Regions from separate parts of the Kocuria sp. LUK genome, predicted to be linked through region 2. Evidence: predicted binding sites of a transcription regulator. Region 2 holds the regulator's gene; the other holds the start of a gene.
What was found. The regulator HrcA, encoded in region 2, represses chaperone genes, less so after heat shock. The targets are predictions, from matches to a motif close to TTNGCACTCGNNNNNNNCGAGTGCNAA.
Positions count from the first base shown of each region.

Region 1: a site for HrcA is predicted at 2,099-2,125, ahead of groES (co-chaperone GroES). Genes of this name have one in related genera too.

Region 1 is NZ_JAJMZI010000009.1:59,172-63,166, reverse strand. Features, by position in the region: gene groL (chaperonin GroEL) at 1-1,482, opposite strand, end outside; gene groES (co-chaperone GroES) at 1,635-1,931, opposite strand; gene LQU92_RS14470 (siderophore ABC transporter substrate-binding protein) at 2,380-3,378, shown strand; gene LQU92_RS14465 (ABC transporter permease) at 3,470-3,995, shown strand, end outside.
Region 2 is NZ_JAJMZI010000001.1:174,810-178,804, forward strand. Features, by position in the region: gene hemW (radical SAM family heme chaperone HemW) at 1-90, shown strand, start outside; gene LQU92_RS00785 (DUF4870 domain-containing protein) at 111-569, opposite strand; gene LQU92_RS00790 (DUF3097 domain-containing protein) at 712-1,575, opposite strand; gene hrcA (heat-inducible transcriptional repressor HrcA) at 1,786-2,799, shown strand; gene dnaJ (molecular chaperone DnaJ) at 2,879-3,995, shown strand, end outside.

The sequences.
Region 1 (3,995 bases), on a different contig from region 2:
GGGATCGATGATGCCCGCGGCGACCAGGTCGGTGTACTCGCCGGTCGCGGCGTCGTAGCCGTGACCGGTCCCGAGCTCGGCGACGCGGGAGACGACCACGGCCCCGTCCTGCCCGGCGTTCTGCGCGATCCAGTACAGGGGCTGGCGCAGGGCGCGGCGGACGATCTTCAGCGCGGTCGCGGCGTCCCCGGTGAGGCCGAGGTCGGACTCGTCGAGGACCTTCGCGGCCTGGAGGAGCGCGGAGCCGCCGCCGGCCACGATGCCCTGCTCGAGGGCGGCGCGGGTCGAGGAGACGGCGTCCTCGATGCGGTGCTTGCGCTCCTTGGCCTCGACCTCGGTCGCGGCGCCGACCTTGATCACGGACACGCCGCCGGCGAGCTTGGCGAGGCGCTCCTGGAGCTTCTCGCGGTCCCAGTCGGAGTCCGTGCGCTCGGCCTCGGCGCGGATCGTGGCGACCCGCTCCTGGATGGCGGCCTCGGAGCCGCCGCCGTCCACGACCGTGGTGGTGTTCTTGGTCACGGTGACGCGGCGGGCGGTGCCCAGCTGCTCCAGGGTGACCTGGTCCAGGCTGATGCCCAGCTCGGCGGTGATCAGCTCGCCGCCGGTGAGCACGGCGAGGTCCTGCAGGATCGCCTTGCGGCGGTCGCCGAAGCCCGGGGCCTTCAGGGCCACGACGTCGAGGGTGCCGCGCAGCTTGTTCACCACGAGGGTGGACAGGGCCTCGCCCTCGACGTCCTCGGCGATGATCGTCAGCGGCTTCTTGGCCTGGACGACCTTCTCGAGCACGGGCATGAGCTCGGCCACGGTGGAGATCTTGCCCTGGTAGAGCAGCACGACGCCGTTCTCGAGGACGGCCTCCTGGCGCTCGGCGTCCGTGACGAACGACGGCGAGAGGTAGCCCTTGTCGAACTGCATGCCCTCGGTGACCTCGAGCTCGACCTCCGTGGTGGAGCCGTCCTCGATGGTGATGACCCCGTCCTTGCCGACGGTCTCGAAGGCGCGGGCGATGAGCTCGCCGATCGAGCGGTCCTGGGCGGAGATGGTGGCGACGTGGGCGACGTTCTCGCCCTCGACGGGCCGGGCGTTCTCGAGCAGGCGCGCGGAGACGGCCTCGACCGACTTCTCGATGCCGCGCTTGAGCGCGAGCGGCTCGGCCCCGGCGGCGACGTTGCGCAGGCCCTCGCGGACCAGGGACTGGGCGAGGACGGTCGCGGTGGTGGTGCCGTCACCGGCGACGTCGTTGGTCTTGGTGGCGACCTCCTTCGCGAGCTGCGCGCCGAGGTTCTCGTACGGGTCCTCGAGCTCGACCTCGCGGGCGATGGTCACGCCGTCGTTGGTGATCGTGGGGGCGCCCCACTTCTTGTCGAGCACGACGTTGCGCCCGCGCGGGCCGAGGGTCACCTTGACGGTGTCGGCGAGCTTGTTGACGCCGTTCTCGAGGGACTTGCGGGCGGCGTCGTCGAATGCCAGCTGCTTGGCCATGGACGGAAAGCTCCTTCGGGGATGGGCTGGACCGGGCCGCCGGGCGGGCGGCGGGTCGGAGGGGGAACCGGCGAAGGGTGCCGGCCGCGGCCCGCCGGGCGGGCGGTGCGTGCGGCGGGCACCCTTCGTCGCAGGTGTGCGGTGCGCCGGGACTACTTCTCGACGACGGCGAGCACGTCGCGGGCCGGGAGCACCAGGTACTCCTCGCCGTTGTACTTCACCTCGGTCCCGCCGTACTTCGAGAAGATGACGACGTCGCCCTCCTTGACGTCGACGGGGATGCGGTTGCCGGAGTCGTCGACGCGACCCGGGCCCACGGCCAGGACCTTGCCCTCCTGGGGCTTCTCCTTGGCGGTGTCGGGGATGACGAGGCCGGACGCCGTGGTCTGCTCGGCGGCGAGCGGCTGGACGACGATGCGATCCTCGAGGGGCTTGATGGAGACCGACACGATCTCTCCTTCTCTGTAGGCGTGGAAAACGGTGGGCGACCGCGGGCGGGGCCCGCTGGGTCGTGCTTCGGGCCGGTTGGCGCACCAACCGTCGTCGCGGTGCCGATCGATCGCCTGGCCCTTAGCACCCTCACCCGGAGAGTGCTAAGGCCAACTGTAGGAGGGGGCTGGCAGACGGTCAAGGCGAGTGCCAGCGGCCCCGCCGGGGGCGCCCCGGCGGGGCCGCGCACCGGCCGACGGAGCCCGCCCAATTAGGTCACGCCCGTGTTCGCCAATGATTTGCCTCACGGCGGCACGCCGGTCTAGGTTGACCACTAAGGCACACCTAACTCGGCCGAGGACCGGTGCCCGACCCGACGCATCCCGCGCTCCGGCGCGCGATCCGCCGTGCCCACCGCGACCCGGCGGGGCCCGAGGCCCCGCCGCCCTGCAGAAGAGAGATCGACCCATGACCCGCACCCTGCTCCAGCGCTCCTCGGTCCTGCTGGCCACCGCCTCCGCGCTCGCCCTGGCCGGCTGCTCGAGTGCCGGCAGCACCGCCGAGGCCGGCGGCACCGCCTCCTCCTCCACCAGCACGGTCGAGATCGAGGACAACCACGGCACCCAGACCGTCGAGGTCCCGCCGGCCTCCGTGGTCGCCACCGACAACCGGACCTTCGAGACGCTGGCCGACTGGGGCGTCGAGCTCGCCGCGGCCCCCCGCGCGCTCATGCCGGACACCATTGCCTACGCCGACGACGAGTCGATCGTCGACCTGGGCACCCACCGCGAGCCCGACCTCGAGGCGGTCGTCGCCGCCGACCCCGACGTGGTCGTCAACGGCCAGCGCTTCGCCCAGTACCGCGAGGACCTCGCCGGGCTGGTCCCCGAGGCCGCGGTCGTCGAGCTCGACCCCCGCGAGAACGAGCCCCTCGACGCGGAGCTCAAGCGGCAGACCACCGTCCTGGGCGAGATCTTCGGGAAGACCGCCGAGGCGGAGGAGCTCAACGGAGAGCTCGACGCCGCCGTCCAGCGCGTGCTCGACGGCTACCGGCCCGGGGACACGGTCATGGCCGTCACCGTCTCCGGCGGCGAGATCGGCTACATCGCCCCCGGGAAGGGCCGCACCCTCGGCCCGCTGTTCGACCTCTTCGGCTTCGAGCCCGCGCTCGAGGTCGAGGGCGCCAGCGACGACCACCAGGGCGACGACATCTCGGTCGAGGCGATCGCCGGGTCCGACCCCGACTGGATCCTCGTGATGGACCGCGACGCCGCGGTCGCCGCCGACGAGCCGGAGTACACCCCCGCCCAGGAGGTCGTCGAGAACGCCGAGGCGCTGCGCGGCGTCACGGCCGTGCAGGAGGGCCACGTCGTGTACATGCCCAAGGACACCTACACGAACGAGGGCATCCAGACCTACACCGAGTTCTTCGACACCCTGGCCGACGCCATGGGCGAGCAGGACTGATCCCCCGGACCCGGCCGGTGGCGGGGCCCGCGCGCAGCGGGCCCCGCCACCGCCGCTCCCCGGCACGACGGCCGACGGAAAGGCTTCACCCATGACGACGACCCTCTCCGGGCCCGCCCGCAGGGCCCGCGAGACCCTCTTCGACCGGAGGCTGCTCCTCGGCGTGCTCGGGGTCGCGGCCCTGCTGGGCGCGTCCCTGCTCACCGGGGTCTACGACGTCTTCGGCGCCGAGGACGGCGGCGAGATGTTCGCCATCACCCGCGTCCCGCGCACGATCGCCCTCGTGCTCGCCGGGGCCGCGATGGCCATGTCCGGGCTGGTGATGCAGCTGCTCACCCAGAACCGGTTCGTGGAGCCCACCACGACCGGCACCACCGAGTGGGCTGGGCTCGGGCTGCTCGTCGTGACGCTGCTCGTGCCCACCGCGAGCCTGCTCACCCGCATGGCCGGGGCCGTGGCCGCGGCCTTCCTCGGCACCATGGTCTTCTTCCTCTTCCTGCGCCGCGTCTCGCTGCGCTCCTCGCTGGTCGTGCCCATCGTCGGGATCATGCTGGGCGCGGTGGTCGGGTCCGTCTCGACGTTCCTGGCCCTGCAGACGGACATGCTCCAGAGCCTGG
Region 2 (3,995 bases):
GACCCGGCCGCGGCGCTGGGCGGGCGGGTCGTGCTCACCCTGCGCGGGCGCCTGCTCGGCGACGCCGTGGTCCGGCGCCTGCTGGGCTGAGCCCGCCGGGGGAGGCTGTGCTAGCGGCGGGCGGCCCGCTCCCGGGAGCGCTCCGCCAGCCGCTCCGCGAGCCGGTCGTAGAGACGGGTGTTGTAGCGGTAGACGTAGGGCTCCCCGCGGTTGACCTGGATCCCGCCCGCCAGCGACCCGACCGCCAGCAGCAGCCAGGCCGCCGCGGCGGCCAGGGCGAAGAGCCACCCCACGAACGGCACGGGGGCCAGCAGCGCGCCGGCCACCACCACCAGGGAGGGCAGCAGCGTGAAGTTCATCGCCTCCAGCGACTCCTGCTCCGTGAACCGGCCCCGGCCCCGGAAGGCCCGGTGGATCAGCAGCGAGGGCAGGAAGCCGGCCACGCCCCCGAAGTGCGCGAGCGTCGCCCACTGGCGGTCCTCGGCGACGGTCAGCGGCTGGGCCACGGCGGAGAGCCCCTCGAAGGGGGGCCGGTCGTTCTCGCGGCTCGGTCGGGGAGAGGTCTGCACGGGCAACGGGCGTCCTTCAGCGGCAGGACCGCGGGCACGGTCGGTCGACAGGTGGTGCCCCCATGCTAGCGGCCGCCCCCGCCGCCGCGCCGTGCCCCGCACCACAGGTGTGCGAATGTGACGTGGCGCGCCGCGAGCCCGCTCAGGCCCCCGGGGCCGTCAGGAAGTCGATGAGCTCCTCCACCCGCCCCAGCAGCGCCGGCTCCAGGTCCGCGTAGGTCTCCACCCGCGAGAGGATGTGCTGCCACACCCGCCCCAGGTCCCCGGGCTCCCGGTGCGGCCACCCCAGCGCCGCCGCCGTGCCCGTCTTCCAGTCCGTGCCCCGCGGCACCTCCGGCCACGCCTCGAAGCCCAGCACCCGCGGCCGCACCGCCTGCCAGATGTCCACGTACGGGTGGCCCAGCACCAGCACGTTGCCCGCCGCCCCCGGCACCCGCATCGTCTCCGCCGCGATCCGCGACTCCTTCGACCCCGCCACCAGGTGGTCCACCAGCACCCCCAGCCGCCGCCCCGGACCCGGCCCGAACTCCCGCACCGCCGCCGGCAGGTCGTCCACCCCGTGCAGCGGCTCCACCACGATCCCCTCCACCGCCAGGTCGTGGCCCCACACCTTCGCCACGAGCTCCGCGTCGTGGTAGCCCTCCACCCACACCCGCGAGGCCTTCGCCGTCGAGGCCCGCAGGCCCTCCACCGCCACCGACCCCGACCGGGTGCGCGCCGGCCGCCGCGGCCCCGCCGCCCGGCGCGGCTCCACGACGACGACGGGCTCGCCCTCCAGGAGGAACCCCGGACCCAGCGGGAACGCCTTCACCCGCCCCCGGCGGTCCTCCAGCCCCATCACCCGCATCCCCCCGATGGTCTCCAGGGACACCACGGCACCGACCCACCCCGTGCCCACGTCCTCCAGCAGCAGCCCCGGCTCCACCGGCACCTCCGCCGAGACCGGCCGCCGCCGCGCGAGGGCGTCGTCGTCGAGGGAGCGCGGCCCCCATCCATAGGTGCTCATCCGTCCATCCCTTCCCGGCCCGCGCACGGGCAACGGGGCCGCGGACCGGCCGGAAGCGTACCAGGCCACACCCCGTGCCCCCGCCCCCCGCCCGGGGGCTACACTGGGGAAACTGGCACTGTGCGCGCCCGAGTGCCAGACCCGGCCCCGCGCCGGGACCACCCACCGCCACCGACGGGCGCCGGACCGGGACCGGGGAAGGAGCGCGACGTGAACCAGCCCAGACGCCTGCAGGTCCTGCAGGCCATCGTCGAGGACTACGTCCGCTACCGCGAACCCGTCGGCTCCAAGGCCCTCGTCGAGCGCCACCGGCTCGGCGTCTCCTCCGCCACCGTCCGCAACGACATGGCCGCCCTCGAGGAGGAGGGCCTCATCGCCGCCCCCCACACCAGCTCCGGGCGCATCCCCACCGACAAGGGCTACCGCACCTTCGTCGACCGCATCGCCGCCGTCAAGCCCCTCTCCGGCCCCGAACGCCGCGCCATCCAGAGCCTCCTCGACGACGCCGCCGACATCGACGACGTCATGGAGCGCACCGTGCGCCTGCTCGCCCAGCTCACCCACCAGGTCGCCGTCGTCCAGTACCCCCACGCCTCCGGCGTCACCGTCCGCCACGTCGAGCTCGTCGACCTCGGCGCCGGCCAGGTCCTCGTCGTCCTCATCCCCACCAACGGCCGCGTCGTCCAGCGCGTCGCCGCCGTCCCCGCACCCCTCGACGAGGACACCCTCCTCGAGCTGCGCGCCCGCGTCCTCGCCGCCACCACCGGCCGCACCCTCACCGAGGTCCACGACGCCCTCGAGCTCGCCGCCGCCACCGCACCCCCCGCCCTGCGCCCCGCCCTCGCCGCCGTCGCCGAGACCGTCTCCGCGCTCGCCGCGGGCTCGACCGAGCACCGCATGGCCATGGCCGGGACCGCGAACCTCGCCCGCGCCACCGGGGACTTCCACCTGAGCATCGGGCCGGTCCTGGAGGCCCTCGAGGAGCAGGTGGTCATGCTCCGGCTGCTCTCCGAGATGGAGCAGGACGCCCGCGGGGTCGCGGTGCGCATCGGCGCCCCCAGCGCCGTGGACCCGCTGGCCGAGGCCGCCGTGGTGGCCACCGGCTACGGCCCGCAGGCCCAGTCCAAGGTGGGCGTGGTGGGGCCCATGCGCATGGACTACCCGTCCACCATGGCCGCCGTGCGTGCGGTGGCCCGCTACCTCTCCCGTATCCTCGGGGGCTGACCCCCGCGGGCCCCGGCCCCCGCCGGCCCCCGCGCAGCACCCGACCAGCATCCCGATCGACCCGACAGAACGGACCACGGTGAGCGATCACTACGAAACCCTGGGCGTGTCCCGCGACGCCAGCCCGGAGGAGATCAAGAAGGCCTACCGGAAGAAGGCCCGCCGGCTGCACCCGGACGTGAACCCCGGCACCGAGGCCGCCGAGGAGTTCAAGCGCGTCTCCCACGCCCACGACGTCCTCTCCGACCCCGAGAAGCGGCGCGTCTACGACGCCACCGGCAACGAGAACGGCACCGACACCGGCTTCGGCGGGGGCTTCCCCGGCACCGGCTTCGGCTTCCAGGACATCTTCGACACCTTCTTCCAGGGCGCCGGCGGCGCCGGGGCGGGCCGCCGCGGCCCGGCCTCCCGCACCCGCCAGGGACAGGACGCGCTGATCAACGTGCGCGTGTCCCTGCGCGACGCCGTCTTCGGCACCGAGAAGAAGATCACGGTCGACACGGCGGTGGTGTGCCCCACGTGCAACGGCACGTGCTGCCAGGAGGGCACCCAGCCCGAGACCTGCGAGGTCTGCCACGGCTCCGGGCAGGTCCAGCGCCAGGTCCAGTCCATCCTCGGCACCGTCGTCACCGCCGCCCCGTGCGCCACCTGCCAGGGCTTCGGCACCGTCATCAAGCACCCCTGCCACGAGTGCTACGGCGAGGGCCGCGTGCGCGACCGCCGCCCGCTGACCGTCAAGATCCCGGCCGGGGTCTCCACCGGCAACCGGATCCGGCTCTCGGGCCAGGGCGAGGCCGGCACCGCCGGGGGCCCCAACGGCGACCTCTACGTCGAGCTCAAGGTCGACCCCGACCCCACCTTCGAGCGGCAGGGCGACGACCTGCACGCCCGCGTGCGCCTGCCCATGACCTCTGCGGCGCTGGGGACCACGCTGACGCTGGAGACCTTCGACGGCGAGCGCGCGCTCTCGGTGGAGCCCGGCACGCAGACGGGGCACACCGTCACCCTCCACGACCTCGGCGCCACCCGCCTGCGCGGCGGGGGCCGCGGCGACCTGCACGTCCACCTCGAGGTCGAGACCCCCTCCGGGCTCGACGACGAGCAGCGCGAGCTCCTCGAGCAGCTCGCCCGGCTGCGCGGCGAGGAGCAGTCCACCGGCACCACGCTGAACTCCCCGGCCGGCTCCGGCGGGTTCT